DNA from 3 places in the Moritella sp. 5 genome. Region 1 is predicted to be linked to each of the others. Evidence: predicted binding sites of a transcription regulator. Region 1 holds the regulator's gene; each other region holds the start of a gene.
What was found. Region 1 encodes sigma-54, which starts transcription at its own class of promoters, with help from an activator protein. Its sites were predicted from a motif close to GTTGGCACGNNNNTNGNNT; they were not measured.
Positions count from the first base shown of each region.

Region 2: a site for sigma-54 is predicted at 6,500-6,518, ahead of HWV01_RS18565 (PEP-CTERM sorting domain-containing protein). Genes of this name have one in related genera too.
Region 3: a site for sigma-54 is predicted at 8,830-8,848, ahead of HWV01_RS11580 (PEP-CTERM sorting domain-containing protein). Genes of this name have one in related genera too.

Region 1 covers NZ_CP056122.1:232,659-243,734, forward strand. Annotated here, with positions in the region: gene tldD (metalloprotease TldD) at 1-1,377, shown strand, start outside; gene yjgA (ribosome biogenesis factor YjgA) at 1,498-2,049, opposite strand; gene pmbA (metalloprotease PmbA) at 2,175-3,515, shown strand; gene mgtE (magnesium transporter) at 3,620-4,978, opposite strand; gene rapZ (RNase adapter RapZ) at 5,128-5,991, opposite strand; gene hpf (ribosome hibernation promoting factor) at 6,134-6,421, opposite strand; gene HWV01_RS01125 (RNA polymerase factor sigma-54) at 6,453-7,970, opposite strand; gene lptB (LPS export ABC transporter ATP-binding protein) at 8,020-8,745, opposite strand; gene lptA (lipopolysaccharide transport periplasmic protein LptA) at 8,761-9,222, opposite strand; gene lptC (LPS export ABC transporter periplasmic protein LptC) at 9,245-9,805, opposite strand; gene kdsC (3-deoxy-manno-octulosonate-8-phosphatase KdsC) at 9,802-10,350, opposite strand; gene HWV01_RS01150 (KpsF/GutQ family sugar-phosphate isomerase) at 10,352-11,076, opposite strand, start outside.
Region 2 covers NZ_CP056122.1:4,169,409-4,180,484, reverse strand. Annotated here, with positions in the region: gene trmJ (tRNA (cytosine(32)/uridine(32)-2'-O)-methyltransferase TrmJ) at 1-548, shown strand, start outside; gene HWV01_RS18605 (Rrf2 family transcriptional regulator) at 662-1,135, shown strand; gene HWV01_RS18600 (IscS subfamily cysteine desulfurase) at 1,223-2,437, shown strand; gene iscU (Fe-S cluster assembly scaffold IscU) at 2,490-2,873, shown strand; gene iscA (iron-sulfur cluster assembly protein IscA) at 2,883-3,206, shown strand; gene hscB (co-chaperone HscB) at 3,276-3,794, shown strand; gene hscA (Fe-S protein assembly chaperone HscA) at 3,825-5,684, shown strand; gene fdx (ISC system 2Fe-2S type ferredoxin) at 5,688-6,026, shown strand; gene iscX (Fe-S cluster assembly protein IscX) at 6,140-6,337, shown strand; gene HWV01_RS18565 (PEP-CTERM sorting domain-containing protein) at 6,563-7,264, shown strand; gene HWV01_RS18560 (PEP-CTERM sorting domain-containing protein) at 7,752-8,462, shown strand; gene pepB (aminopeptidase PepB) at 8,732-10,030, shown strand; gene fadE (acyl-CoA dehydrogenase FadE) at 10,156-11,076, opposite strand, start outside.
Region 3 covers NZ_CP056122.1:2,546,730-2,557,805, forward strand. Annotated here, with positions in the region: gene HWV01_RS11520 (YdeI family protein) at 1-387, opposite strand, end outside; gene rpiB (ribose 5-phosphate isomerase B) at 445-876, opposite strand; gene HWV01_RS11530 (HIT family protein) at 1,034-1,423, opposite strand; gene HWV01_RS11535 (hypothetical protein) at 1,548-1,856, opposite strand; partial or broken gene HWV01_RS11540 (IS110 family transposase) at 1,988-2,229, shown strand; gene HWV01_RS11545 (GNAT family N-acetyltransferase) at 2,565-3,041, opposite strand; gene HWV01_RS11550 (GNAT family N-acetyltransferase) at 3,066-3,593, opposite strand; gene HWV01_RS11555 (GNAT family N-acetyltransferase) at 3,616-4,101, opposite strand; gene HWV01_RS11560 (DUF2007 domain-containing protein) at 4,139-4,540, opposite strand; gene HWV01_RS22510 (PAS domain-containing methyl-accepting chemotaxis protein) at 5,062-6,351, opposite strand; gene HWV01_RS11570 (glutathione binding-like protein) at 6,766-7,053, shown strand; gene HWV01_RS11575 (hypothetical protein) at 7,245-7,664, shown strand; gene HWV01_RS11580 (PEP-CTERM sorting domain-containing protein) at 7,879-8,748, opposite strand; gene rmf (ribosome modulation factor) at 9,080-9,256, opposite strand; gene HWV01_RS11590 (DUF3466 family protein) at 9,412-11,076, opposite strand, start outside.

The DNA of each region.
Region 1 (11,076 bases):
CTGTCATTATTGATGGGCAACCAGCTTGATTATGGTGATCTTTATTTCCAAGCTTGCAAACATGAATCTTGGGGTTTAGAAGACGGTATCGTCAAAGAAGGGTCGTTTAATATCGAGAGGGGTGTTGGTGTACGTGCAGTATCTGGTGAAAAAACTGGTTTTGCTTATTCCGATGACATCAATCTACAAGCATTAATCCAGTCTGCGAAAGCGGCACGAGGTATTGCTGCTAGCGGTGGTGAAGGTAGAGTTAAAGCATGGAGTAAACCTCAAGGCAGTGAAATATATCAGCCATTAGATCCATTAGCGAGTATGGATAAGCAACGTAAAATTGCCTTGTTACATGAAGTGGATGTGTACGCACGCTCACTCGATTCACATGTTACACAAGTAAGTGTGAGCTTGTCGGCAGTATACGAAGAGATCTTGGTGGCTGCAACTGATGGCACTCTTGCGGCAGATATTCGACCATTAGTACGCATGAACTGTTCTGTGTTGATTGAGAAAAATGGCAAACGTGAACGTGGTGGCGCGGGTGGCGGTGGCCGTTATGGTTTTGATTATTTCTTAGATGATGTGGATGGTGTGCAACGTGCATTCAGCTATGCCAAAGATGCAGTGCGTCAAGCATTAGTTAATATTGATGCGATTGATGCCCCTGCTGGTGCAATGCCTGTTGTTCTTGGTGCGGGTTGGCCGGGTGTATTACTACACGAAGCCGTAGGTCATGGTCTAGAAGGTGATTTTAACCGTAAAGGTACATCTGCTTATGCGGGTAAAATTGGTGAGAAAGTAGCATCTTCACTGTGCACAATTGTTGATAATGGCACGCTAGCTAATCGCCGTGGTTCATTGAACATCGATGACGAAGGTACTGTGACACAAAATACCATGTTGATTGAAAATGGTATTTTGAAAGGTTACATGCAAGATAAGCTTAACGCGCGTTTGATGGGTGTGGAGTCTACGGGTAACGGCCGTCGTGAATCATTCGCACATTTACCTATGCCGCGTATGACTAATACGTATATGTTACCTGGTGAGAGTACACCAGAAGAGATCATTAGTACGGTTGAGAAGGGCATTTATGCGCCTAACTTTGGTGGTGGTCAAGTTGATATTACCTCGGGTAAATTTGTATTCTCCGCATCTGAAGCGTATTTAATTGAGAACGGTAAAATCACCACGCCAATTAAAGGGGCAACCTTGATCGGTAATGGTCATGAAGCAATGCAGCACATCTCAATGGTCGGTAACGACCTAGCATTAGATAAGGGTGTGGGTATTTGTGGTAAAGAAGGCCAGAGTGTTCCTGTGGGAGTCGGTCAGCCTACACTGAAACTAGATAGTATGACGGTGGGTGGCACTGGTAGCTAATTTGCTATTTGTGGTATGCAGTTGATTAAAATAAAGCCCTAGCAAGTGTATAAATGACTTGTTAGGGCTTTATTGTTTGTACCGGTTAAACATTAATACTGCCGAAATAGCTAATTAATATTATATACCCGCAATATCACGTAGGTGTTTAAAGATTTCTTTGCTTGGTTTAGCTGCTTTCAGCGGCTTTTCCGCTTTAAGTTCTTTATTCACTTGGCGAATCAGTTGACGTAATTTTTGACGATCAGCGTTTGGATATTTTTCCATTAATGCTGTGATTGCAGCATCACCACCGGCAATTAACTCATCACGTACTATCTCTAGTTTTGTTAATTCAACGGTTGCTTGGTTGTGTTTATTCGTGATTTTATCGTATGCCATTTGGATCGGCTCGAGGCCATCGCTACGCATAATTTTGCACATGTACGATAGATGTCTGCTGTAAGCATCTGTACGTACTGCGATTTTTCTTGCTGTCACAATCGCAGCAAGTAAGTGTTCAGAGAAACCCATCTTGGCAATTTCTGCTTTACTTAGTAAAGAGATCGCGCCAGCGAGTTTAAGCGTCTCGGCAATTTCAATTTTGTTTTCTGCACGACTTTGATATAGCTCGTCGTCTTCAGCACGTCGGTAAGACTTTTCGCTGGTAATATTCCGTTCTTTTACGCTCATAATATTCTTTTTCAAAACGATTGATATGTTAATTGTATCAGTTTATTGCTAATTGCGCAGTTGCTGCAGGAATTTTTATCGCAACATGGTATGCTTAATCCAGTATAACTTATTGAAACGAGCCCATGAACTTAAAACAGCAAATTACATTAGAACAAAATAAATTGGAATTAGCCGTTACTCAAGCACTCGATATCGCGAAAAAGGCAGGCGCGACAGATGCTGAAGTAGCTATTTCACGACAAACGGGTTTGTCTGTGAGTACACGCATGGGCGAAGTTGAAAATGTTGAATTCAACCATGACGGCGCATTAGGTATCTGTGTATACCGCGGTCAACGTAAAGGGAATGCATCAACCTCTGATTTAAGTGAAGCGGCAATTCAAAGCACCGTTGCTGCGGCGTTAGATATCGCGTTACATACTGCAGAAGATGAATTTGCTGGTCTTGCTGATCGTGATCTGATGGCGTTTGAACCAGAAGACCTAGATTTATGTCATCCAATTGAAATTGAACCTGAGTATGCTATTGAACAAGCTTGTCTCACCGAGCGCTTAGCCTTGGCGCAAGATTCTCGTATCGTTAATAGTGAAGGTGCATTTACCAGCCATAGCAGCATTAAAGTTTATGGGAACAGTCATGGTCTCGTGAATGGCTATGCAAGTACCCGTCATAGCATGAGTTCGGTATTGATTGCAGAGCAAGACGGCGCAATGGAACGTGATTACGGCTATTCAATGGCGCGTGACGCAAGTAAATTGTGGACACCAGAGCAAGTTGCTATCGAAGCGGTTAATCGTACTGTAGACCGTTTAGGAGCGCGTAAAATCGATACCTGTAATGTACCGGTTATTTTTCATCATGATGTTGCAAGTAGCTTAATGGGTCAGCTGGTAATGGGTATTAGTGGTGGTAGCTTATACCGTAAGTCATCATTCTTATTAGATAAGTTAGGCGAACAAATTTTCCCTGACTGGTTAAACATCCAAGAACGTCCGCATATTAAAGGTGGTTTAGCCTCATCTATGTATGATGCTGAAGGTGTGCGAACTAAAGATTTAAATGTTGTAGAACAAGGCATTTTAAAGAGCTACCTATTAACCAGCTACAGCGGTCGTAAATTGGGTATGCAAACAACTGGCCATGCTGGTGGTATCCATAACTGGAATGTCACAGGTAAAGGCGAAACATTAGGTCAATTGTGTCGTCAAATGGGCACTGGTTTATTGGTGACTGAACTCATGGGGCAGGGTGTGAATATTGTAACGGGTGATTATAGCCGTGGCGCCTCAGGTTTCTGGGTTGAGAATGGTGAGCTGCAGTATCCAGTACACGAGATCACGATCGCAGGTAATTTAACGGATATGTTCAAAAATATTGTTGCAGTCGGTAACGATATTGATGTTCGTAGCAGTATTCTAATGGGCTCTACACTATTAGAATCAATGCAGATTGCAGGTAACTAATATCCCTCTAGGTTTAAGTGAAAAAGCCTGTGTTATGATGACACAGGCTTTTTACGTTATAGGCTATTAACTTTACTTTCTGAACTCTGCTTTCGTTAAAAAGGTTAACCGTAGACGAGTGTTGCCATGCCTAAGAAGGCAAATAGACCGACGACATCGGTAACGGTAGTGAGTGCCATGCCGCCAGCTAAGGCAGGATCGATATTGTATTTCTTCATTGCCAGTGGAATGACCACGCCAGCAAGCCCGCCCATCGCCATGTTGATAAACATGGCGCCACCAATGATCAGCCCCAGAGATGGATCGCCTTTCCATAATGATACTATGATTGCAATAGATATTGCCCAGATAGCCCCGTTCAGTGCGCCAACCATGGCTTCTTTACCAATTAACCAACGGCTATTGTCGTCATTAATATGACCAACTGCCATGCCACGAATAACCAATGCGAGGGTTTGATTACCGGCAATACCGCCCATGCTTGGCACAATGGTCATTAAAATAGCAAGTGTAGCGAGTTGTTCTAAGGTCGCTTCAAACATGTTAGATACGGATGCAGCAGTCAGCGCGGCAATTAAATTAACCCCAAGCCAGAGTGTTCGACGTTTGGTACTTTGTATTACTGGCGCGAAGGTATCTTCATCGTCATCCATACCGGCCATACCCATCATGTCATGCTCGGCATTTTCACGAATAATATCAACCACGTCATCGATGGTAATACGTCCGAGCAGTTTACCTGAGTCATCAAGTACTGGTGCAGAGATCCAGTCATGACGTTCAAACAGCTTGGCAACCTCTGAGGTATCCATATGGGCAGGTAAGGTTTCTGCTTCGCGATCCATAATGGTGCTAATCACACTGTTTGGATCTGTTGTTAATAACATGGCTAAGGGCACATCGCCAATTAAGCGATCATCTGTATCAACCACGTATAAAGTATCTGTAGCATCGGGTAATTCACCGCGTAAACGGATATAACGTAAGATCACATCGACAGTCACATCTGGTCTTAAAGTAATGGTATCTGTGTCCATGATACTGCCAGCAGTGTCTTCTGGATACGCCATCGCTGTTTCTAAACGCTGACGATCTTGGGTATCCATTTGGGTGATAACTTCTTGATAGATACTGTCTGGTAGGCTACGGAGAATATTGGCTAAATCATCAGTATCGAGCCCTTCTGTCGCAGCGACAAGGGACTCCGTATCCATCAGTTTAAGAATACTGGTCTTGGCATCTTCATTAAGTTCGTCAAGGATTTCACCTTGCATTTCAGAGTCGGTCAAACGCCACAGTACTTTACGGCCTGCTGGTGGCGATGATTCCAGTAATAACGCAATATCACAAGGGGGCGTTTGGTAGAGCATTCGTTTAACGTGAATGAACATACCACTATCAAGTGCTTCGTTCACTTCGCTTAAACGTAGGTGTGTGCAGTCATGCTCCATCTTTTCTGGCATATGTCGTCCCCATTCTTATTATTCTTCTTCTGCAAGACCTTGCTTGCAGGTGCTGCGTAATTCTAGCTTAATCTGTATTTATAATCAGCATTAACAATAAAGTAAAATAATTAACTGTATAGATCGTTAACGCCATTGCAAATGAGTACCTAGATAATTTTATGTTTATTTTTTTCTAAGGTTTGATGGCGAGTTTGCACTACACGACTTTGTAGTTTAAAGCTCTTTGCTAATTGTTCAGCAATGAATACCGAGCGATGTTGGCCGCCTGTACAACCGATAGCAACGGTGACATAACTGCGGTTATTTTTTTCTAACATTGGCAACCAAGTCGTGAGTAAGTTTTCAATCTGTTGTGAAAAGCTCATGACATCAGGCTGTTGGCTCAGGTATTTAATGACGGGTTCATCAAGACCTGTGTAAGGTTTTAATTCTGGGATCCAATGGGGATTTGGTAGAAAACGGACATCAAATACATAATCGGCATCCATAGGTAGACCATGTTTAAAACCAAATGATTGAAATACTAAGACAAGTTGGTTGTTTTTTTTTCCTAAAATACGTTCTTTAATCTGTTCACTGAGTTCATGAATATTGAGTTCAGTAGTATCGATTTTTAAATCAGCAAGTAACGCTAAAGGGCTTAATCGTTTTTTTTCTATTTCAATCGCTTGTGATAGAGATAGCTCATCTTTTGTTAATGGATGAAGGCGTCTGGTTTCACTATAACGCTTGATAAGGACTGACTGGTTAGTATCAAGAAATAAACTAGTCAGATCGGTGCTCGTTCTTAACTCTGTAATTATGTCGTTTAATTCTTTTTTTTCTGTCGGTAAGTTACGGACATCAATACTCACTGCCACTTTTTCGGTTTGGTCATTTAAGGCTTTTAGCAGTTGTGGTAGTAATTTTACTGGTAGGTTATCTACGCAATAGTAGCCTAGATCTTCAAGCACGCGTAATGCAATTGATTTACCAGATCCTGACTGGCCGCTGACTATTATTAATTTCATCTTTTATCCTCACAGCGATATAAAATAATGGGTTCATTATCCCGCAATTGATTTGGATATGATATGTTTTAATTATGTCAGAAGCATTAATACCTAAAGGAAAAAGTGGTTTTCCTTTAGGTTATCTGTGGCGAGATTAAAATTAATGACGAATCAACTTCTCTTTATGCTTAATCACTTGGCGATCGAGCTTATCCAGTAAGCCATCAATTGCGGCATACATGTCATTGTGTTCATGCACGGCAAAGATCTCCCCCCCATTTAAATGTATTTTTGCTTCTGCAATTTGAAGTAATTTTTCGACATTTAAAATCACATGGATATTGTTTATATGATCAAAATGCCGTTCTAATTTGGAAAACTTGCTATCAACATAATCTTTCAGTGAGTCTGTAATGTTTACATGTCTACCGGTTAAATTAATTTGCATATATGTCTCCCCTATGAAGGTTGGATTAGCCTTATAATAGGCTTTTACGCTGATTAGACGGTGGTATACTTAGTGCCTCCCGATATTTTGCAATCGTACGTCTAGCCACTTTGATACCTTGATCAGCAAGTAAATCAGCAATCTTGCTGTCACTTAATGGTTTAATGACATTTTCTGCCGCGACCAATTTTTTTATTAATGCTCGAATAGCAGTTGATGAACATTCTCCGCCATTGTCAGTACTTACATGGCTTGAAAAGAAAAACTTAAGTTCAAAAATACCACGTGGTGTATGCATAAACTTCTGCGTTGTTACCCGTGAAATGGTTGACTCGTGCATTTCCACTTCTTCGGCAACATCATTTAAAACCATAGGTTTCATGGCTTCATCGCCATATTCAAAAAAATCAATTTGTCGTTGAACAATACTTTTCGTTACTTTTAGTAAGGTTTCATTACGGCTATCTAAGCTTTTAATAAACCATTTAGCTTCTTGTACATGCGTTCGAATAAACTGCCCATCGCTGCTATTACGATTGCTTGTCGACAAGTTTGAATATTCATTGTTCACTTTTAATCTTGGCACAATGTCAGGATTTAACTCGACTACCCACTGATTATTTTTTTTCTTTACTAAAACATCGGGAATTACATAAAGCCCTTCAGTCTGATCAATAACATTGCCAGGTCTGGGTTCTAGACTCTGAATTAATTGCATGATCTCTTTAAGCTGTGGTTCTTTTAATTTTGTCTTACGGCTTAATTGACGGTAGTCGCGATTGCCTAATAAATCCATGTGAGACTGAATTATTTGCTGACATTCTGTTAACCAAGGTGTGTTTTTAGGTAAATGCTGAAGTTGGATCAATAAACATTCTTGTAATGAACGCGCTGCAACGCCGATGGGATCGAAATGTTGAATACGCTTTAATACTGCTTCTATTTCGTCTAATTCAACTTGCTCTTCACTATTTTCGTTACTGCTGTCGCTAAGTTCTTGGTGACCGTTATTGACGCTAGACAGGATATCTTCACAAGTCTGATTAAGGTAACCATGATCATCAATGCCATCAATAATCGCAACTGCAATAGCACGATCGGTGTCAGAAAATGGGGTTAATTCCATTTGCCACATGAGATGCTCGTATAAGCCTTCGCTGGTCTCACCTTGATAGACTTGGTCTAAACCATCAATACTGCTGCCCGCACTGCTGTGAGTCTGTATTTGAGGGGTGTAGACATCATCCCAATTACTGTCATTAGGTAATTCATCTGGCATGGCTTCACTGGCTAGCGCATCACTAACTTCTATTTGGCTGGCATCGGTAACGGTGTCGTTATTATCTGAATTATGTCCATCACTACTTTCTGCATCGTTTGGTTGAGCTGTGTTGGGATCTTCTTGTTCCAGTAGCGGATTACTGTCTAATGCTTCTTGAATCTCTTGCTGTAACTCCAAGGTCGATAATTGTAATAATCGAATCGCTTGTTGTAACTGTGGCGTCATTGCCAGAGATTGACTCATACGAAGTTGTAATGATGGCTTCATCTAACGACTACTCTCTCTTCCTTAAATGCGGTAACGTATCAATATCAAACTATAGTCGGAATTGATCACCTAGGTATACTTCTTTTACTTTTTCGTTGGATAAAATCTCTTCAGAAGTACCAGATGCGATCAAGTGTCCATGGCTCACAATATAAGAGTGTTCACATACATCGAGTGTTTCACGTACGTTATGGTCGGTAATTAATACCCCTAAACCACGATCGCGCAGATGCTGAATAATTTTTTTAATATCACCTACCGAGATTGGATCAACGCCAGCAAAAGGTTCATCTAATAAAATAAACTTTGGATCTGCCGCGAGCGCGCGAGCAATCTCAACACGGCGGCGCTCACCACCCGATAAGCTCATACCTAAACTATCGCGAATATGGGTGATATGGAACTCTTCTAATAATTCTTCTAACTTTTCTTCACGTTCGAAACGGGTGAGTTCAGTTCGTAACTCTAAGATTGCCATGATATTTTTCGTTACCGATAAACGACGAAAAATAGACGCTTCTTGGGGTAAGTAACCAATACCTTGTTGTGCACGAATGTGCATTGGCTCATGTGTTAATTCTTGGTCATCAATGAAGATTTGTCCATGATCTCGTTTAACCAAGCCAACTACCATATAAAAGGTGGTGGTTTTACCTGCGCCATTAGGCCCGAGTAAACCAACAATTTGGCCTGACTCAACTTCGAGACTCACATCTGACACAACTTTTCGTTTGTTATAACTTTTTGCTAAGTGTGATACTTTTAAACGTGCCATATGAATTCATCTACTCTAATTAGTTTTGTTGTCTTCAGGAGTGAAAATAGTGATCACGCGATCGGATTCATGATTGCCGCTTTCGGCTATCATTTCTTGTTTGTCAATTTGGTAGATAATTTTTTCACTTTTAACTTCGCTATCAGCTTGGCGTAAATGTGCATTTTTTGACAAGGTTAAGCGTTTTTTGCCAAGCTCATAACGGATCTCTTCTGACTCGGTATTAATCTTTTTACCGTCATCAAGCTCTTGATAAAACGTGGCTGGACTACCTGTGGCAATCATGATTTCAGTGCCTTTTTCGCCAGTGCTTAAGACCGTGAGTTTATCGGCATGAATTAATATCGTGCCTTGGGTAACCACTACACTATCATAAAAGATTACTCGGTTCTCTTTAATGAAAACTTCTTGACGCTTGGAAGTTACGGTAACATCTTCTTGAAAATCAGACTCTAGCGCGAGTGCTGAATTACTCATGAATAATGTTAATAGTAAAACTTTATATTTTTTCATCATTAGTATAAATCGCTTCAACTTGCTTAAGGATAGTCATGTATTCTTGCTTTAAATCACCTTCAAGTCCGACACCTGTTTGATGAAATAAGTCCCCTGAAATGGTAATTAACTGATCGCTATGCACCAAATTTTCGGCAAGTTCTAATTGTAAATAACTGGTAGTAATGACATCAATATAATCACTTTTTTTCATATTTTTGATGACAACATCGTTTCGTAGTGTTGCTACATCGTCACTACTGAAGTTACCTTCTTTCGCTTTGATCTTCCATGTCGCTTGCGCATTTTCATCATAAATAATAATAACGGGGTTAGTAAACATTGTCATGCCTAACTCACCATAATGCTCCATGCTATCTGCAAAAGTGCGACGTATAATTTTTCCTTCAATACTAAACTCAACGCTACGTAGAACTTGAGCGGTGAAATCAGGCTGATATTGGGTTGACGGTGCCGTTGTAGACTCGCCATCAGGCGAAAAAAAACGCCAAATACCAAGTGCACAAAGAAAGAGAATCACAATCCCCATGTTTTGACGACTCATACAGAGGTGCCCTGTGCTTGCTCTAAGATCCCCTTAGCCAATAGGATTAGATCTGCTAATTCTCTTACTGCACCAAAGCCACCTCGAATTGAAGTGCTAAAGTCGGCACTTTTTTTAACAAGCGGGTGGGCATCGGCAACGGCAACACTGAGTCCACAAAGATTCATTACCGGTAAATCAATGACGTCATCACCAATATAAGCCACATGCTCTGGCGATATTTTTAGTTCTTCGAGCAGCATATTAAATGCGATCACTTTGTTGTCTTGGCCTTGATAGATATGTTTAACACCTAAACCTTGCATACGGTTAGCAACAATTGTGGATTGACGGCCAGTGATCACAGCAACTTCGATATCGGCATTAAGGAGTGATTTTACGCCAAAACCATCGCGAGTGTGAAAGGCTTTTAGTTCTTCACCGTCGTTACCCATGTATACGCGGCCGTCAGAAAAAACGCCATCTATATCACAAATGAGTAGTTCTAATGTTTTTGCTTTGGTTAAGATGTCTTGTGGAATCGGACCGTATAATGTATTGATCATTTTATAGTACACCTGCGCGTAGTAAGTCATGCATGTTGAAGGCGCCGACGGGCTCTTGTTGTTCATTGACGACAATTAAGCCGTTAACTTTTTTGTTTTCCATGACGGCAAGGGCTTCTGCAGCCAAGATATGTTCATTAATAGTAACACATCTTTGTGTCATTACTTCACTGATTGGGGTTTGGTGAATATCTATACGTGCATCAAGGATACGGCGTAAATCACCATCCGTGAAAATACCAACCAGCTTAGTCCCGTCATTAACAGCCGTCATACCAAGCCCTTTGCGAGATACTTCTAATAGCGCGTCAGAGATCGTCTCGGTTTGTTGTACGTTTGGTACGTCGTTACCTTTATGCATAATGTCTGAAATACGTAATAATAATTTTCTGCCTAAGCTACCGCCTGGATGAGACAGTGCAAAATCATCAGCGGTAAACCCTTTTGCTTCAAGTAAGGCTACCGCAATAGCATCACCCATCACCAGGCTTGCAGTCGTACTCGATGTAGGTGCTAATCCCAGTGGGCAAGCTTCTTTATCAACTTTAATACATAAACTAATTTTTGCTTCGCGCGCCATGGTTGAATTAGCATTACTTGTCATCGCAATAATGGGAATACTTAAACGTTTAAGCACTGGGTATACCGCTAAAATTTCATCTGATTCACCTGAATTAGATAACGCAATAACCACATCACCACGTTCAATCATGCCAAGATCACCAT
Region 2 (11,076 bases), 1.1 Mb from region 1:
TAGAAAATGCAATCATCGTCGATACCTTAGAAGAAGCAGTAACAGACTGTGGTCTTGTCATCGGTACAAGTGCGCGTTCACGTACGTTGCAATGGCCAATGCTTGATTCGCGTGAAGCGGGCTTAAAGCTAATTGAAGAAGTACCTAATTACCCTGTTGCATTAGTGTTTGGTCGTGAGCGTATTGGCTTGACCAATGATGAGCTACAAAAATGTACTTATCATGTATGTGTTTCTGCAAACCCTGAATACAGCTCATTAAATTTAGCCATGGCAGTACAGATTTTAACGTACGAAACACGTATGGCATATCTTGCTACCAACACCTATCCAGAACAAGATAACCCGTATCCAAAGCAAGCTGAACTGGAAATGTTCCACACTCACCTTGAAGAAACATTGTGGGATACAGGTTTTATTAATAAAGCCCACCCAGGGATCGTGATGAATCGTTTACGTCGATTGTTTACACGTGCTCGCCCTGAAGCGGTTGAGTTAAATATTTTACGTGGTGCATTAGTGTCTATTCAGCGTAACTTGAAAAAATAGTTGACTTTACAACCCATCCCTAAAGTAATACTTGACTAAATTAGTCAGGTATATACTTGACCATTTAGGTCGGGTATGTAACCATAGCCCTAAATAACAGTTTAGAGGTTGCTATGCGATTGACATCGAAGGGACGTTACGCAGTTACAGCTATGATTGATCTTGCATTGCACGCAGAACTTAAGCCTGTACCACTGGCTGAAATATCCGAACGACAAAGTATTTCATTGTCGTATTTGGAACAGTTGTTTTCTCGACTACGTCGAAAGAAGCTGGTAGCAAGTGCGAGAGGACCAGGTGGCGGCTATAAGTTAGGCATGTTACCTGGGCTTATTTCTGTTGGCATGATCATTGACGCAGTTGATGAAAATGTAAAAGCAACTAAGTGTGATTCAGCTGGTGGTTGTAATGATGGGAAACGCTGTTTAACGCATTCACTTTGGGATGATTTAAGTGAACGGATTAGTGATTTTCTTGATAACATATCGCTTGCTGATTTGATGGTAAATAATGAGATAAAACAGATCGTTCACGATCAAGATAATGACCGTCAAAAATTAAACAAGATTGATATAAATATCATTTGATAATGATTGAAAAACATAATCAAAATTATAATTATAAGATATGAACACAGTTAGTTGTCTAACTGTGTTGTATGGAGCAATGACTAAATGAAAAAACCTATTTATTTGGATTATTCTGCCACTACGCCTGTAGATCCACGTGTAGCAGAAAAAATGATGCAATGCTTAACTATGGACGGCATTTTTGGTAACCCTGCGTCTCGTTCACACCGTTTCGGCTGGCAAGCTGAAGAAGCAGTAGACATTGCTCGTAATCAAATTGCAGATTTAGTAAATGCAGACCCACGAGAAGTTGTAATTACTTCGGGCGCAACTGAATCAAACAATCTTGCGATTAAAGGTGCAGCGCATTTTTATAACAAGAAAGGCAAGCATATCATCACAAGTAAAATTGAGCACAAAGCTGTGCTGGATACTTGTCGCCAGCTTGAGCGTGAAGGATACGAAGTAACTTATTTAGACCCAACACCTGAAGGTCTAATTACAGTTGAAATCCTTGAAGCTGCAATCCGTGAAGATACAATCATTGTTAGTATCATGCACGTGAATAACGAAATCGGTGCGATTAATGATATTGCTGCATTGGGTGAACTTTGTCGTTCTAAGAAAGTCTTATTCCATGTAGATGCTGCGCAAAGTGCGGGCAAATTACCAATCGATTTCTCTGAACTAAAAGTAGATATGTTATCGGTATCGGCACATAAAATTTATGGTCCTAAAGGTATTGGTGCATTATACGTTCAACGTAAACCTCGTATCCGCCTAGAAGCACAAATGCACGGTGGCGGCCATGAACGTGGTATGCGTAGTGGTACATTACCAACTCACCAAATCGTGGGTATGGGTGAAGCTTTCCGCATTGCTAAAGAAGAAATGCAAAAAGATAATGACCATGCTGAAGCATTACGTAAACGTTTCTGGGCTGGTATTGCAGGTATCGAAGAAGTATATCTAAATGGTCATGCTGAACAACGTATCGTAAGTAACTTGAACGTAAGCTTCAACTTTGTTGAAGGTGAGTCATTGATGATGGCACTGAAAGATCTTGCGGTTTCTTCAGGCTCTGCTTGTACATCTGCAAGTTTAGAACCGTCTTATGTACTACGTGCATTAGGTCTAAACGATGAAATGGCACACAGCTCAATTCGTTTCTCATTCGGCCGTTTTACGACTGAAGAAGAAGTGGATTATGCAACCAGCATCATTGAAGAAAATATCAGTAAACTACGTGAAATGTCACCTCTATGGGAGATGTTTAAAGATGGTATCGATTTAAGTACTATTGAGTGGGATCACCACTAATCGTTTACCCTTGTTTCACGAAGATTTATATTTAGTTTGAAGGAGTTATATCATGGCTTATAGCGAAAAAGTAATCGATCATTATGAAAATCCACGTAACGTAGGTTCATTTGATAAAAATGATCCATCTATCGCAACTGGTATGGTAGGCGCACCGGCGTGTGGCGACGTAATGAAGTTACAACTTAAAATTAATGATGACGGCATTATCGAAGATGCTAAATTCAAAACTTATGGTTGTGGTTCAGCGATCGCATCAAGCTCACTTGTTACCGAATGGGTAAAAGGCAAGAGTATTGAACAAGCGGGCGAAATCACCAATATGACTATTGCTGAAGAGCTAGAATTACCACCAGTGAAAATTCACTGCTCAATTCTTGCTGAAGATGCAATTAAAGCTGCAATTGATGATTACAAAAAGAAAAAAGTGTCTTAGGAGCTAAATATGGCAGTTACCTTATCAGACTCTGCAGCAGCGCGTGTTGCTAGCTACCTTGATAAACGTGGTAAAGGTGCCGGTTTACGCCTAGGTGTGAAAACATCTGGTTGCTCTGGCCTGGCTTATGTTCTTGAGTTTGTTGACGCTATTGACGAGAACGACGAAGTTTTTGTTGAAAAAGGCGTTACCGTTATCGTGGATAAAAAAAGCCTCGTTTATCTTGACGGGATCGAGTTAGATTTCGTTAAAGAAGGCCTTAATGAAGGGTTTGAATTTAACAATCCCAACCTGAAAGGCGAATGCGGTTGCGGTGAAAGCTTCAACGTATAATATTGATAAACCCAAATAACCTCGTTGTTTGGGTTTTGTTTATTTAATCTATTCAGTAAAGGTCGTCAGATGAACCATTTTGAGCTATTTGGTTTACCCGTTAATTTTGAACTAGATAATGCCAGTTTAGCAATAACATATCGAGAATTACAACGCACACTACATCCGGATAATTTTGCCAATAACAGTGAGCGCGAGCGTTTATTAGCGGTGCAAAAATCATCACAAGTTAATGATGCTTATTCAATTCTTAAGTCGCCAATTCAACGTGCTGAATATATCCTTGCCGTTTGTCATGAAGATATCCGTGGTGAACAACAAACATTGCAAGACCCAATGTTTCTTATGCAGCAGATGGAACAACACGAGCGTCTTGAAGAAATTCCGCATTCAGCTGATCCTGAGCAAGAAATTGCAGACTTTGATGATGAATTAACATTATCGATTAAAGCGTACCTGCAAGAATTTAATAAATTAATCAGCGCTGAGCATTATAACGACGCGGCAAATGTAGTGCGTAAATTAAAGTTTGTCTGCAAACTGCAAACACAATTAAGTACACTTGAAGATAGTTTACTTGATTATTAATCAAATAATTTAAATTTAAGAACCTAAAACATGGCATTACTTCAAATTGCTGAACCGGGACAAACGGCAGCACCTCATGAGCATAAACTTGCTGTTGGTATCGATCTAGGTACAACGAATTCATTAGTGGCAAGCGTCCGTAGTGGCAGTGCTGAAACGTTAGTTGATAAGACTGGTCGAGATATTTTACCGTCAGTGGTTCATTATACTACAGATTCAGTTGTGGTTGGTGACGACGCAGCACAACAAGCGATAACCGATCCAGAAAATACCATTTCTTCGGTAAAGCGTTTGATGGGCAAAGCATTCACTGATATTAATACTACGCGTATTCCTAATGTACTTGTTGAGTCGGCATCGGGCCAACCGTTAATTAAGACGGTGGCTGGTGAACTTAATCCAGTACAAGTATCTGCAGAAATTCTAAAAGCATTAGCAGCACGTGCAACTGAGACACTTGCAGGTGAACTTAATGGTGTAGTTATCACGGTACCCGCCTATTTTGATGATGCACAACGTCAAGGCACGAAAGACGCTGCAAATATTGCAGGGTTAAATGTTTTACGATTATTAAATGAACCAACGGCTGCCGCGATCGCGTATGGTTTAGATGCTGGCCAAGAAGGTATTATTGCGGTTTATGATCTGGGTGGCGGTACGTTTGATATATCTATTTTACGCTTAAATAAAGGCGTATTCGAAGTGCTTGCAACAGGCGGTGATTCTGCACTGGGTGGTGATGATTTCGATCATTTAGTTGCGGACTGGATCAGTGCTGAAGCTGGACTTGTGAGTGAGCAGTCGTTAGCGATGCAACGCCTACTACTAACGGAAGCCAAACATGCGAAACAAGCACTAACAGATAACGATAGTGTTGAGATTAACATTGCATTAGAAGCGGTTAGTTGGCAGGGCATATTAAGCCGATCAACATTTGAAGATCTTATTCAGCCATTGGTCAAACGTACTTTATTAGCATGTCGTCGTTCGTTAAAAGACGCTGATATCAGTAAAGACGATGTACTTGAAGTCGTTATGGTCGGCGGTTCCACACGTGTACCATTAGTACGTGAAAAAGTAGGTGAGTTCTTTGCACAAGAGCCACTGACAAGTATCAATCCAGATAAGGTTGTTGCAATTGGTGCTGCGATTCAGGCCGATGTATTAGTTGGTAACAAACCTGATTCAGACCTGTTATTACTAGACGTAACACCATTGTCACTGGGTCTTGAAACTATGGGGAACCTAGTTGAAAAAGTGATACCACGTAATACCACTATTCCAGTCGCACGCGCTCAAGAGTTTACCACGTTTAAAGATGGTCAAACTGCAATGACAATCCACGTGTTGCAAGGCGAGCGTGAATTGGTTGATGATTGCCGTTCATTAGCGCGTTTCTCGTTAACAGGTATTCCACCAATGGCGGCGGGTGCTGCGCATATTCGCGTTACCTTCCAAGTTGATGCGGATGGGTTGTTAAGTGTATCCGCGATGGAAAAATCATCGGGTGTATCTGCTTCTATCCAAGTTAAACCGTCGTATGGATTAAGTGATAATGAAGTGGCTAACATGCTTAAAGATTCAATGACATATGCGAAAGAAGATGTAACTGCGCGCATGCTAGCTGAACAGCAGCTAGAAGCGGATCGTGTAATGGAAAGCCTGATCGTTGCCTTACAACAAGACGGTAAAGCCTTGTTGTCAGATGTAGAGCAAACAGCCATTGAAAACGCGATCCAAGTACTTTATAAGATCCGTCAAGGTAGCGACAGAGATGCGATTGAAAAAGAAATTGAAACAGTCGATAAATTAACACAAGATTTTGCTGCTCGTCGTATGGATGCATCAATCCGTAAAGCGTTGCAGGGTCAGTCGGTAGATAAGGTCTAAGAAATGCCAAAAGTTATATTTTTACCCCATGAAGAGTTATGCCCGGAAGGTCTATCTGTAGACGTTGAGAAAGGTGAAACGATCCTTGATGTTGCTCTTCGCAATAGAATCATCATTGAACATGCTTGTGAGAAATCATGTGCCTGTACGACTTGTCATGTGATTGTACGTGAAGGCTTTGATTCATTAAAAGAAAGTGATGAACTTGAAGATGACATGTTAGATAAAGCATGGGGTTTAGAACCAGACTCTCGCTTAGGTTGCCAAGCGATCGTAGAAGATGAAGATTTGGTTGTAGAGATCCCTAAATACACGATCAACATGGTATCTGAAAGCCATTAATTGATTGTGCAGCTAAGGCGTCTTTACCCTACACATAAATAGCGTAAGCAAACTAAACTGAAAGTAACAGTGCAGCCTATTTGTTGCTGCACATATCTTTTAGGGAGGTTTTTATGGCATTAGCGTGGTCGGATAGTACAGAGATTGCCATTACATTAGCTGAAAATTATCCAGAGCAAGATCCACAGCAAGTCCGGTTTACAGACTTGCGTCGGATGATATTAGGGTTGGACGATTTTACCGATGATCCTAATCATTGTGGTGAAAGAGTACTTGAAGCCGTGATGCTTGCTTGGATTGATGAATATTAACAATTTAATTGTTAATAGGTAATCGTTAATACAGAATAAGCCCATAATTAGTATATGCTGATTATGGGCTTTTTTTTAATTTTGAAGCGTTGATTTTTTTTACACATTGTTATATTTCAACTGCCCGTCAAGTTTAGTGCATTGTATTTAAATGCTTTTTTTTATGGCACGGTAAATGCTTATATAGAATATGCACAGATGGCATAACTTAATAGGAATTGAAATATGAAATTGATACCTAAATTAATTTTAACCTCCAGCCTAATTTTATCGGCTAACCAAGTAAGTGCGACTACAATTTCTGCAACCTTAAACTCTTGGGAAAATGGTTGGACTGAGGGGGTTCTATATACTGCTCCAAGTAGTTATGGATACTCATCGGCAGGATTATTTAATTTCACCAATAATACGACACAGTCAGACTTTTTAGCTTTTTGTCTTGAGGTCCATGAGCCAATTGATATCGGTGATACAGCAGACTTTACTATTTACGCTGCCACAGACCCAGAACCTTTTGGAACAGGAGCTGAAGTGGCTGAATACATAGGTCGCCTCTATACAAACAAATATGCCAGTGTTTCTGATGCAAGCACAGCAGCAGCCTTCCAGATTGCACTTTGGGAAATAGTGCATGAAGACTACAATACATATGGCTTCGACTTACACACTGGTGACTTTCAGTTGGTACAAGCATTCCCTGGCGGTGCAAATATTGCAGCAGGCTATCTTAACTCCTTAGATTCGTGGACAAATAACGTTGTTGTTGATGTCTATCGTAACGCTGGAATCCAAGATCTATTACAAGTATATCCAGAGCCGCCCCCTATTCCTGTAAATGAACCAGCCAGTTTATCGTTATTTGGATTTGGATTATTAGGGTTAGCATCAATGCTTCGACGCAAAATCACTTATAAATCTAATGATTAACCTCAGATTGGTTTAGCCATCGCCATTAACCTATTTTCTGAATTGATTATGTTAAGCGATGGTTTTTTTAGTTTTAAGGAAATAAGCAATTAAGCCACCAACGGATCTTTCAGGTAGAGAACCGATCGTTTCCAGCGCTGTTACAGCTAGCCCCATAACTGCCATCTACAATCTTTATTCTTTCAAACTAGCTCCTCTATGTGTGGAACTACTCCCATACCAAGCTCGTTTTCATCTAAGTCAACTAATGTCAGAACAGTAGATCCTTCGCCGCATGAGATGGAACGCGTTCATATTAATAGCGAATTTATGCAAGTCAAAAACAAGGATAAGTATTAAAAAAATTTATTTTAAAGTGTTGATTTTTTTTACACCTATCATGTTTAAACTACCTCTTTACATTTAACGTGTTGTATTTAAGTTGTTTTTTTTATGGCACGACAAATGCTTTAGAGAGTATGTATTTATATATAATAGGAATTGAAATATGAAATTGATACATAAATTAATTTTAACCTTCAGCCTAATTTTATCGGCTAACCAAGTAAGTGCGACTACAATTTCTGCAACCTTAAACTCTTGGGAAAATGGTTGGAGTGAGGGGGTTCTATATTCTCTTAGTGGTGTTGGGGGAGGTGGGGGGTTCTCATCTGCAGGGTTGTTTAACTTCACGAATAATACGACAGGAACTGATTTTTTAGCTTTTTGTATTGAGTTGAATGAGCCAATTAGTTTTGGTGATACGGCTGATTACACTCTCCACCCAGCCACGGACCCCGAACCTTTTGGAACAGGGCCAGCAGTGGCTGAATATATAGGCCGCCTCTATACAAACCAATATGCCGGTATTTCAGATGCAACCACTGCTGCAGCCTTCCAGATTGCACTTTGGGAAATTGTGCATGAAGACTACAATACAAATGGTTTTGATCTAGGTGCTGGTGACTTTATTTTATATCAAATATTCGATACGGGTGTAGACCTTGCGGCAGATTATCTTAACTCTATAGATTCGTGGACAAATGACGTTATTGTTGAGGTCTACCATAACGATGGAGCGCAAGATTTATTACAAGTATATCCAGAACCACCCCCTATTAATGTGAGTGAACCCGCTAGTTTAACGCTATTTGGATTTGGATTATTAGGGTTAACATTAATGCTTAGACGTAAAACTACTTATAAATCTAATGATTAATCTCTTATTTATGTTAAGCGATAGCTTTTTTAGTTTAAGGAAATAAGCAATTAAGCCACCAACGGATCTTTCAGGTAGAGAATCGATCGTTTCCAGCGCTGTTACAGCTAGCCCCATAACTGCCACCTACAATCTTTATTCTTTTAAACTAGCTCCTCTAATGGGCGGAATAATAAAACGATTTACAAATATTTATGATACATAACCAAACAAACCATAAAAGTATTGTTATAGTAATCGTATTATCGTGTCTATATTAAGGATATTTAATGAAGGATTTCATGAGCGTTGAGCTAACGCTTGCTCCCGCGGAAAATTTTTGGGGTAATAATGCATTAGTGAGCTTCGATGCTGGTGTCGCCTCTATTCACCTCGGTGATAATAGTGCCGATTACCCATTACAAGTACAACGTGCGGCACGTAAACTATCTAATCAAGGGATAGGTAAAGTGACCTTAAAGGGTGAATTATGGGATACTGAATTACGTATTGCATTTGATCAAGGTTATTACACAGCAAAAGAAAATCAGCAAGCTTGTTTTGGTTTAGAGCAAGCGAGCAGTATTGAAAAGAAAGATTTCATTGCATTTCAACAAGCCAGTCATTGGGTGCGTAAAACCATTAATACCGATGCAGAAGAAATGTATCCGATTAAGTTAGCCCAAAGTGCTGCAGACTTATTATTACAATTGGCACCTGAATCGATTACGTACAAGATTATTGCGGGTGAAGAATTATTAACACACGGTTTTACAGGGATTCATACTGTGGGTCGTGGCAGCCAACATCCACCTGCAATGCTGCAATTGGATTTCAATCCAACGGGTAACGCTGATGCGCCTGTGGCGACAGCATTAGTGGGTAAGGGCATTACCTTTGACTCTGGCGGTTACAGTATCAAACCATCAGAACCGATGGCGGCCATGAAGAGTGATATGGGCGGCGCGGCGACATTGACTGGTGCGTTAGCATTAGCAATCAACCAAGGCTTAAATCAACGCGTGCAGTTATTCCTATGCTGTGCAGAAAACATGATCAGCAGCAATGCATTTAAGCTTGGCGATATTATAAAATACAAAAATGATATCACTGTTGAAGTGCTTAATACCGATGCCGAAGGCCGCTTAGTGCTAGCTGACGGTTTACTTGCAGCAGAAGAAAACTCGCCACAACGTTTGATTGACGCTGCAACATTGACTGGTGCAGCTAAGATGGCACTTGGTCGTGATTATAATGCGGTATTTGGCTTTGATCAGGCTTTTGTTAATTCGTTGTTGGCGAATGCGAAAGCTGAAAATGAGTTTGCTTGGCAACTACCGCTAGAAAAGTGGCATCAACAACAATTACCGTCAAGCTTTGCCGATATGGCTAATATCCATGCTGGTGAAGGACGCGCTGGGGCATCTACCGCTGCTGCATTCTTATCGCGTTTTGTGCGTGAAGATGGACAAGGTTGGTTACATTTAGATTTAGCGGGTTCGTATCAAAAAGCGGCCAATGATTTATGGGCAACAGGTGGGAAAGGCCATGGTATTCGTACTTTGGCTAAAACGCTATTAGACGCTTAGGCAATACAGGTTAGGTAATAGATCACTACAGTAATTTGTGGTGAATAAAAAATCCCACTGTCATCAATGATCACAGTGGGATTTTTGTTGATAACGATGAATTGTTACCGGCTATGAAATAAAGACTAAGCTATAGCTTCCGTTTTTACTTTTTTATTTTTCGTTGGTTTCGCTGTGCCATTTGCACGTGCACGCCAGTCACCATTTAGTTGGTTAACTAACGATTTATCTGCTGCAAGTACTTCAGGGTCAAAGTCATCAACGTTAATTGTACGTAAACGACCAACTTCAGCTTCTTTCAGTAGTTCCGCTTCATCTGCTGTTATTTGCTTGTTAGCCAGTGCTTCGTCAGCAAATTTGTCTAGATAGATAAATGGTAGTTTAACGCCATTCTCTTTACAAACACGGATGAAGATAGGCTCAGCAACGATTATGTCTCTCAAGGCTTTCTCTTGTAGACCCACAGGGTTACCTTCTTCTTCAGTAAGGTACATGTCTATCGCTAGACGGCTACGCGCTTCAGAAGGAACTTGTAGTAAACCTGCAACAATATGGTCTAACGTGTCAGTAGGGCGTGATAGACGCGTACCTGCTGGTAATACCATTGCACGAAGTGCGATACCTACAACACGAACAGGGAAATTACGTAATAATTCATCAATTGCTTGTTCAGCTTTAAATAATGAATCTTGTAGTGCCCAATGAACGAATGGTAAATCATCTTTTTGACGACCTTCATCTTCAAAACGTTTTAGCGTTGCAGATGATAAGTACAGTTGACTTAATATATCCCCAAGACGTGCTGATACTCGTTCTTTACGTTTAAGCTCACCACCGAGTACACCCATCGCTACATCAGATAGAAAGGCTAAGTTGGCACTTAAACGGTTCATCTGTTGGTAGTATTGTGCAGTTTCATCTTTAAATGGAGCTGCAGAACCTTTACCGTTAGTAATGCCCATTACAAATGAACGGAAGAAGTTAGACATTGCAAAGCCGATATGACCGAATAACGCGGCATCAAAGTCTTGTAGACCTTTCTTATG
Region 3 (11,076 bases), 2.3 Mb from region 1:
CATTTCGCTTGTCACATAGGCGTTCTCCCACCGGCCGTCTGCTTTGGCAGCACGAACAAGTACGAGTCCAGGCTCCGTCATTCGGCCTTCGCTTATCAAACGCTCCACATGCTCTCGATTCCTTTTTGACCAGTTGCTTCGCGCTTTCCTAGGAGTAATTCGCTGGAGATAGGCTTGGTCATCAATTGACTTCTTAATACCGTCAATCCAACCCCAGCACAAAACCTCAATAACGACATCGTTCCAAGTCACACTCGGAATCCCAGTCTTTATCTTGAATATCTTCACCCACAGTTCACTTTCGATGACATGATTCACCTTAAGCCACTGGGCAAGATCTTTCGGCGATGCAAAGGCCATTATTTTCGCTGGATTGGGTTCAGGCATAAAACTAGGTCCTCTTCAGCATAACCCTCATTATGAGGCCTACTACATATGCCTTGCTTATCGGCATGGTATTTTATCGACTCTTCGTTGATGCCTACCGCCCTCAAAGCTTGGACCGATAAAGGCTTGTGTTATTTCTTTCGCCATTTCTAGGTCTATAAACCTTGCTGGTAGAGATAGCATGTTTGCATCATTATGCGACCGAGCCAATTCAGCCACTTCAGTATTCCAAGCTAAAGCACAACGTACGCCTTGATGTTTATTAACAGTCATAGCAATACCATTGCCACTCCCACATATTATGATCCCTAATTCAAAGTCACCACCTTCGATTGCTTTTGCTACTGGATGTACAAAGTCTGGATAGTCACATGAATCAGTCCCATAAGGACCAAAATCTTTAATAGTAAACCCTTGGCTTTCTAATAAGTCAATTAGCTCTTTTTTATATTCAAATCCGGCATGATCGCCACCTAATGCAATTTTCATATTTTAATACACAACCCTCAATAATAGGTGAATGGCTCGATACTTAGTGCTATTGCCGTAAACGCCCCTCTAATAAGTTAATAAGTTAACTATATGCTGGTGGACGATTTGCACAGCAATGGCAGACAGCCTTGGTGACTCTTAATTCAGAGGCTTGTTATAAACCTTCTAACGACTTGCGTAAGTCATTTATGTTTTGAATTCCCAAATTACTGCTTTGCCAACGAAACTTATCACCCTCGAAACGTGGGAATACATGTAGATGATAATGACCTAAATCATTAAACTTACCATTATTTTGAATAAAGCTGATGCCATCAGGGTTAAACTTAGAATCCAACCTACGGTATAAATCTCTAGCCACTTCATTTATCTCTTTGAATACTAACTCTGGAACATCAATGAAATTTTCATAGGGAAACGTTGGGGCTATAAGTAAATGCCCAAAGTTAATAGGATCATAGTCCGCAAAAGCAATAACGTTAGCTGACTCAAAAATGATAACAGCGTCTATTTCACGACTAACTATTTGTTCAACTATCGTCATATTTTCCTTATACTTTCGATTTGGCTTAAAACACCCAAATAATGGGCTAAAAATTGTTGGCTAAATGTTGAAGAACGAAAACAGTCACTGTTTTTATCCTTATTAATTAGCTTATTATAAGTCACTACACATCATAGTAACCTACAGTTAATGTGCTAGCGTTTTCCATTCCTATACCAACACTAGTAACGCGACCACTCTTACTCCAAGTCACATTATAGCTACTACCATTATTGATAATCTCTAAATCAAGCTCAGCCAGAAAAATGCTATTTTCATCAAAATACTTGATTTGGTAGTTGCCCTCGAATTCAGAATTTGCATTCCCAGTAGCTAAACCTGTGCCTCTTCCATAATCATCGTGCACCCAAACTGCTTTTAGCTCGCCAGTGACATCACCTTTTGAATATTGAACATGACCTATATTTGACAATTTAATCACCAATCCTGAGTTGACTTATAGACATAATGACTCCCACAAGGTGCTAGCCTCCAACTTCGTGGGTTAGTTTTAAAAACCAGAGCCATAATATATTTGTCAAAAATATAAAACTGGAGACTAGCATGAGTAAACATAACATAGTTTTTATTGGCATGGACACGCACAAATCATTTATTGAGGTCGTTTATATCGAAGATGTGCGTGGCGTCAAACCAATTCATCTGGGTAAGAATCCATCAACTAAACAATCAGTTACAAAATTGGGGCGTCGGTTCGAATCAAAATACCCACATGCAACGCTGCACTTCGTTTATGAAGCCGGTCCTTGTAGTTATTGGATATAACATCGCTAGGCCATTGTTGCTAAGTGACTCAAGTCTGAAGACCTGACTGTGATCTACGTGCCCGAACCAGAAGAGTTAGCGTATAGAATCAAGCATCGGGGGTGGCAAAATCACCGACGGCGTTAGGATGGTAGCTAATCAAAGTTAGCTGATCCACGAATATCAGCATGATAACCGACGAATATACTTGCTTCATTCTTACGTTAACTCACTTTATTTAATAAAGTGAATTTATAGCTATATTTTTAGCAAGGACCTCTGTGTTTTACTTAACGTGGGGAGTCATACCAATGTCCATTTAAGGGGCTGGAAATAGTTTGCTAAAATGTGTAGCGAAGCGAAACCGAACAAACTGTTAGCAGTCCCATTTTAAATTTAGATAGTAAGCTCGCTCAGCTCCACTATCGGGATGCGGATCTTCAGTTTTTTTCCAGCCCATTGCTTTATACAAACTTGTAGCGGCTTCCATTTTATCCCATGTTTCTAAGTAGATGGCATCTTGCCCAGATAACTTTGCACGTTGAATAGCAGCACTCAATAATTTTTTGCCTACGCCTTTACCTTGCTGATTATCTGAAATATAAAACCCAACAAGTTTTGCTACATTTTCTTTATGTACTTTCAGTATAATTGAACCAATAACAACATTATCCAAGCAAGCCACAAGCTGTGCGATTGAACCTTCATAATTTTTTCCAAACTGTCCAAGTTCATAATCAAGAAATGCAAAGTCAGGTTCAAGCCCGTAGCTCTTCATGATAGGAGATGCAATAGCCTGAATTGCTTTTGCATCAGTTAATGTTCCGTCTCTAACGATGATATTATCACGCATAATGAACTCGCTTATAACGCCGCGTTAAGTATGTTTAGCGTAGATTAACGTACTATCTAACTCACCAGACGGCAGACGCCTAGCGTTGTTTAATTGGGCTTCCAGTTGATACCCACAACGCTTCGCAACCAACTGACTCTTAGTATTTGAGCCCGCCATTTTAATTTCTACTCGCTTAGCTTCCTTTTCAAGAAAGGCGTACCTTTCCACTAGTTTAACGGCTTCACTAACGTAACCAGTGCCCGTTTTGGACGTTTGTAGCCAATAACCTATTTCAAAGAAAGGAACAGATCCATCTCGAACAATAAATCCGACTGCGCCAATAAATGAGTCAGTTTCTTTCTCTATGATGTTGAACCAAAACTCACCAATAAACGCCTCGTAGTTTCTTATTGCCTCTTGAGTGTTTTTGACGACATCATCTTTCGTGAGAGATTCTGTAACCCAAGGCAAGAATTGAGAAAACTCGGCTCTACTATCCTCAATTACTTCATACATTGGTTCGGAAAATTCCAACGATGGTGGAGCTAACTTAAGTCTTTCACTTTCCATATGAACTCCCAGTTTGTTGTGCTCAACAATATGATAGAACATGATTTTCGTGAAGTTCACCATCAATGTCAAAGTTTAGCTCACCAATAGTTGTAAAATCCAAATGGCGATAAAAACGAAGGGCACTTTCATTTTTTACCCATGTTGATAACCAAAATGGATACCCATGTTGAACTTTGATTTTATCAAGCAATTTTCGACCAATGCCTTTCCCATGAAAATGTTCAGACACATATAGTGTTTTCACTTCATATCCATTCATGGCGCAACCAAAGGTCGAGGCTAAATCGACAACAATAAAACCAACAAGGTGTTCATCTTTGGTGTAAACCCAAATGTTACACGTTGAATCATCCAACATATTATTAAAATATTGCTCTGTAAACGTAGACAATGCATAGTGGGAAAGCTTTGTTCTGATACCTTGCGTTGCATAAGTGTGTAACCAAACCTGCAGCGATAAAACAGCCAAATTGATACAGTCACTTTGTGTGGCTTTTCTTATCATGCGTTAACCTCGTGCAGCATATAACACCGTTTGACCTTTATGTTTCTTTAAACCAACCACAATCCATGCATTTTTTACCATGTTTATAAAAAAACAAAGGGAACCCTAACAATATAAATAATAGGAATGCAGGCTTTTTACCTTTAGTGTAATTAATAACATTACCACTACTACATTGAGCGCATTGTTCGGGCTTTTCTTTAAAAGCTAAATCTACATCCTCAGAAAAATTCATGTCTAATATGGCTTTTGCTTCAGTTTCAAATTCCTCAGGGACAAATAGCCTCACTCCTCCAATAGCATTGGAGTAAAGCCATTGCATATTAACTGTGTGTTCATCCGCAATATAAGCGGGAATCCCCTCACTTTCTAAGCTAGCTTTAGCTATATTTGCGTCCAAAGGAAATGAATATTTAGACACTACAACAAATTTACTCATACCCCTCCTAGAAGCATAACAGTGTTTATACGGCGCTCCGTATAAACAACTAGATTACCGTTTCACTCACCTCGTGTAAACGGCGTCAATGTAAGACAGTGTAATTCATATATTTTTGAGCCTGCCCATTGCTAATGGTAGCGATAATAATTATCATTACCCAAAATCTGTATTTAACGATATCTCCGCAGGAAAAGTAAGAATGAAGTGCTGTAAAAAGTCAATAATGGTAAAAGTGAATAGAAAATGGTTTGAAAAACTAATTTATAGCAGTATCTATAAATGTAATAACTGTAACAAATCGATTAAGCTTAAAGCAAGTTAGTTGGCCAGCCCATATAAACTCATAATGCGCTGTTTGTTAAATTTTAATTATATTTTTAGGCGTTAATAGTATCCAACAAACAGCATCTCTTTTCTTACTGAGTTATGCTTAATCCCTTCACTGCCCTGCTTTCTTCATTGCGAACCAACATTTTTCGCAGCTGAGACAGCAGGACAGGTCACGCAAGTATCAATAATTAACGCTTATCTTTAAAGCTATTAACTGCTGTTGATACACTTTCAGCACCTTCATAAATTTCATTCATGATAGAAGATACTTCTGTTATTTTTAAATTAGTCTCATCTGCTACAGAACCAATTTTAACCATAGAGTCTGTCACGTCATTCGTTAATATAAGATTTTTGCTTACAACTAAATTGATTTCTTCAGTTGATGCTGACGTGCGAGAGGCTAGCTGGCGGACCTCATCAGCAACAACAGCAAAACCACGCCCTTGCTCACCCGCTCTTGCCGCTTCAATCGCAGCATTAAGTGCGAGTAGGTTCGTTTGCGCTGCAATCCCGCTAATGGTTTTAACTATTTCAGACACATCTTTAGATAAAACACCCAGCTCTTCTACTTGTTGTATCGATAAGTTTATATTTCCCAACATCTTGTTAGAAAGCTCAACGGAATCATGAAGTACCTTGCTTCCTTCTAGCGCGACTTGAGATGTTTCGACTGCAGTACTATATGCAATGTTTGCAGCATCTGATATTTCTAATTCCCTCATCACGTCTGAAGTTATATCTGATGCAAGTTTGACGACTTTATATACCTTGCCATTCGCATCAAAAACAGGGCTATACGATGCTTGGATCCATACTTCTTTCCCATTCATATCTTTTCGTAAGAAACGTCCAGAAAAGGTATGACCATTAGAAAGTTTTTCCCAAAAGTCGGGTTGTTCTTGATAAAAACTATCGAAGCAAAACATGCGATGATGCGAATCTTTTACTTGGTCTAAAGTGTATGAAAAAGTGTCCAAGAAAAGTGAATTGGCATCTATCACTGTTCCGTTCGGCTCGAACTCAATAACGGCAAAGCTGCAATTAAGCGCCGTAATTAAATCCTTTTGAGTCTGTGCTTGATTATATTGAATAGTGATATCACTGGCTATTTTCATTACCCCATCAACAACATTATCTTTGATAATAGGGAAATAGGTAGCTTCAATAACAACTTCATCTCCAGATTTTTTATAGCGCTTGAACGTTCCAGACAGGGCCTTACCACGAGAAAGATCATTCCAAAAATTGCTATATTCATGGCTAGTAGTAAATTCTTGACTACAAAAAATACGGTGATGCTCACCTTCAATTTCATCAAGACTATACCCTAACGCTTTGAGAAAAAGTGGGCTAGCCGTTTTTATGTTACCCTTTTTATCAAATTCAATCGCTGCTACTGAATTATTAATAGAGTCGACAATATCATCGTTATAAGTAGGCTTCGGTATTGCAGGTGACTTTTTCTTAAAAAACATTCTATCTCTCAAGTTATTATCTATATTAAATTATGACCAGTATAGCGAATATAGGTTAAATTAAAATCGACGGCTTAAGCTCCCTTACACCTGCTTACATATACTTACAGCTATATTCGATATGTAAAACTTGCTAGTATACAGAATGAAACCATCTAGATTATTTACACTATTTTAAATTATCTAGATGCCGAATATCCTGAAAAGTCTCTGTCACCAAAGGACACTGAGCTATTAGAAAAAGCACTAAAATGGGAAAAATACTGTGATGTAGAAATTGGAGTCCATATTCGTCGCTATTGTTATCATATTTTATTAGCAGAACCGAAAATTGTAATCCCCTTCTTCACTCAAGGCGGTCCTTTTTGGGGGCCTTTATTTTTTAAGCTCTTTTTTTCGAAGCTCGAACCTACAATGCGTAAAGTAATGGCTATCGATGAAAATGGTGCTAAAAAATCAGAAGCCCGTATTCAGCAAGCTATTGATAAATTGCATGACGAATACCAACAACGTGAGTTTCTAGTCGGTGATAGTTTTAGCCGTGCAGATCTAGCCGCGGCATCATTATTAGCGCCTTTAATCACTCCCAAAGGTTATGGTCTAGATTGGCCCGACGCTATGCCTGCAAGGTTACAAGAATTTATCGATAAAAATGAAACGAAGTTAGATAAATTTCATTACTTATATCGCGATTTTCGATGAATTCTATGACTTACAACTATACGCAGTGCAGAATAGGAATAAACGTGCGTAGGATTAGTCTATTAATCTAGTTTATGGCACCATTTTCAACACAACATTTCATTAATTACATCAATTTAAGTAAAACATGGTTGAATGAAACTGCAATAAATGTAACATGGTTATTTTGGCTTTAAAATGGAATTAACCATATGAAAATAAATGTAATTTCGCTTAGTCTGCTTTGCTTATCAACATCAACAGCCTATGCTTCTGACATCGACTCATGTAAAGACATAAGTGGTATCTGGAAGTCTCAGGACAATTCCCATAGCTACACGATGAAAATTTCGCCATCTAGCGATTTATGTGGAGATAACTGCGTGTCCCTTGATGTGAGTTACACTCTAGATCAGGAGCATAAAAATAAACTAATCTGCTATGAAGGAAAAGCAGGTGTAAGTGGACAAGTACCTATGGTGTTAGCTTTTGAAGGGAAATATGGTGGACACTCTATTGGTTCATACAACCGAGAGTTAGAACTTATGTGGACTGGTGTAATACCTAAAAGAAAAGATGGAACTTGGGTTACTAGCATGGATAGTTATTGGTTTAAGAAAATGACTAACTAAAAGTAGAATAAATATTTTAGTTATTTAACCATTGAATTTTAGAAGGGAGTAATGAGAGGCTAACCCTCCCATTACTTTATTAATCATAGCTTTAATTCTACATATAATCATATATTATTAATATTCCTTTGAAATACTGTAGATATTGGAACGCTATGTTTTTCGTAAGATAAAATAACTTCCTCTTGATACAGGGGATTTTGAAAATATAACATTAAGCTATTTTTCTTTTTCTTGATAGACCAAGACCGACTAAACCAAGACCCAGTAATGTAACTGAAATTGGTGCAGGAACTTGTACTGGAGGACCAGTAAACTGGATAAATAAATCCCCATCAATAGCACTGAAAATAGGGTTATCTAAAGAGGAAATATTCGCATATGTCGTTGATTCAAACTGCAACGTAAAACTATCTGTATTGGCATAAGTTAATAAAACAGCACCTGATGTATCAGTTTCAGCAAAGTTAGTACCCGGACCTTCAAACAGAATAGTAGCACCCATATCAGTAGCAGTTAAACTTGCCGCGTTAGTACCAGTGATATAGGACATTAAGCCATCACTTTTAAATACCCGTAACTCTTCACTTTGTTGGTTACCGATATTGTCTAACTCACCATCAACATCGTAGGCAATAATATTTAATTCATTGGCCATTATTGGAGTTGTAAAAGTATTAGATAGGCCAGCGGTACCATCAAATAATTCAAAAACAAATTCTAGTCCACCATTTGCTTCTTGATTGCCCGGTAATGAGCTATCCCTACGATAAAGAAAACCATGATCCCCATTTGGCTCAGCACCGCTTGTATTCGAATAATTTGGTGCCTGCCAATCAGACACATAATCACCAAACACTGTAGCAGTAACCTTAGCATCAATAGTGCTACCGCCACTCATACCTACATTTGTATAGTGAACAACCGCATCTGAGGTTGCCAGATGACCGGTATCCCAATAAATAGTCTTATCAAAGTTAACGTTATATGGGTTTGAAAAATCAAGGTCCACAGGCACTGCATAAGCAGATGTGGTTACGAGTATAGTACTCGCTAATAATGATTTACAGAGTATATGTTTCATTTCACGCTCCTAGGTAAATCCGCTTTTTATAGCCACTTTTCGTAAATATTGTGGCGATAATTGCGGTTGGCTACTATCCTAAAGCAAATGGTGTGCCTATTATTTTTTTGTTAAATTAAACAACGCAATAGATTTATCTAATGTTTTTTCCTATCTAAATATTTATTAATTGTAAATCTTATCGACACTCTATTTGAATACTTAATTTGTTATCCTCGATGGTGCTGGATAGAAAATGTAATGAGTGATTTAAAGATATAACGGCGCTATTAAACAGAAAAACCCCGTTAGCAGGGGCCAACGGGGTTTCTTTGTGTTTACTATGTGTTTATTATTTTATGAAGAGCCCTGTACTTCGGATCTCTTGTGCTTCACGCCAACCACCTAACCACTGACCTCGCGAATCTGCGCTTTGAAATGGACAAACTTCATTCGACCTACCTGCTGTTCCAGCTTGATAACCTTTCGAATATGCTCTTTCCAAACGATCTCGTTTCTGTCTCTTCATTCTAGATTCCTCAAAAAATGTTTAACTTAAACTTGAGACTTTCCAAGCCTCTATTAAGTAATAGGTTAAGATAATCGACAAATCAAATAAAAAAGCCGCAGTAATGAAATTACTGCGGCTTTATGAAACAAAGCGTAATATTTAACGTTTAACGTTTAACGTTTAAAACGACGAAACAAAAGCAACATAGTAGGTAACAATATGAACCAACTCATACTACCACCACTGCGCGAATATTCTTCTTTAGCTTTGATAGGGCACTGTGATGTCGTGGACATATTAGCCAATTCATCCGCAGTGATTGTCATCGTTAATACAACAGGAGTAGACCCGAGCCTATTCTTATAGTTATCAATGTTCTTATAATCGAAAGCATTAGACACGACAACTACATTTCCATTGACGTCAGGATCACTAATACTGATCGCGTTAGAAAATCTGTATTTAACATCACTGTCATCGATACCTTGACAATATAAATCATCTAAATATGCTGATTTTTTAGTTTTGTAGTCATAGATAAATGCACTTTGAAAACGTGGAGAACCTTCTGCTGTTGGTGATTTTTCCCCTCGATCATCACGCCAACCAACAACGATACCGTCATTATTGATTTTACTCACCTGTGAACTCGCACCTTTAATAGGGTTGGCCATGAATGGGTAACGTGTTTCTTGTGTTTTTACATCATAAGTAAAAAACTCAGTTGCATAACTTCTGTTTTGAGGCTGGTTATAGGTACGGTTGCCAACAACGATGAATGCTTGAGAGTCACTATTTGTACCATCTGCAATAGCAAATGATGAACTAGCTGAGGCATAAACAGTATCTGTAATATCAATCGCAACGGTATCGCGAATTACGCTATTATAATCACTACCCGCATCCGTTTTAGGCTTTGTGATTTCAGTCATCGCATAAGAAAGCGCATCTTTGGATTCAACAGTTGGCTTAAATATGGTTGCACGAGCACGACCACCACTTGTCGATTCGTAAATCTGTTGCGTAGAAAAACCAACGGCAAAGCCTGATGTGTTAATCGCATAAGCATTAGCAATAAATGTTGCGCTGCTACCTGCACTTAACCAATTCCTTTTACCAGTAAGGTATGAAGCAGTAGTGCCTTTTTCATCCCAAAAGCTTGCTTGTAGATCAAAGCCAGGACAATTATATAGTTGATCATAATCTGCTCTGCTATCATTAACTGCTGAGTTAAAACAGCGATTAAAACGACCAGTATCATTAGCGTTTGACCACTGTACACTTGCTTGACCAACAATCAGTTTCTTTTCGAACTCAACCGAATGTTCGCTGTTTTTAACTTTGACATTTGCGGCATCATACGCAGAACTAAAACCGCCATTTTCAGTAAACTCTGGTACAAGCGGTGTTTTACCATAATAACCACGTCGAACAATCTTGCCTGCTGAAGTCCCATAACCAACTTCCACTGCGCCATCTAACGCCGTGACTTTACGTGATAGGGGTAAACTTGCTGGAGGCACTTCAATTGTGTTTACTGAGCTCGTCGTTTCTGATTCATAAGAACCATTGTAATCGCCATAGGTATTTAAGATATTACGACGCCAAACGAATAGGCCATCACTATTATCTGCCTTTGACCCATTCCAGAACATCTTACACACATCAGAATCAGAAACGCAATATTCGTTATATGTCCAAGGCGCACCAATATCGTATGAAAATTGTTGTGCATATTTCTGAGTGTACGTCGCGCTGGTCATCGTACCAGTAGCAGCACTTGACGTGTCCATTGCTGACACATATGGACCAAAGTCGTGAGCACCACTGCTGTCTAC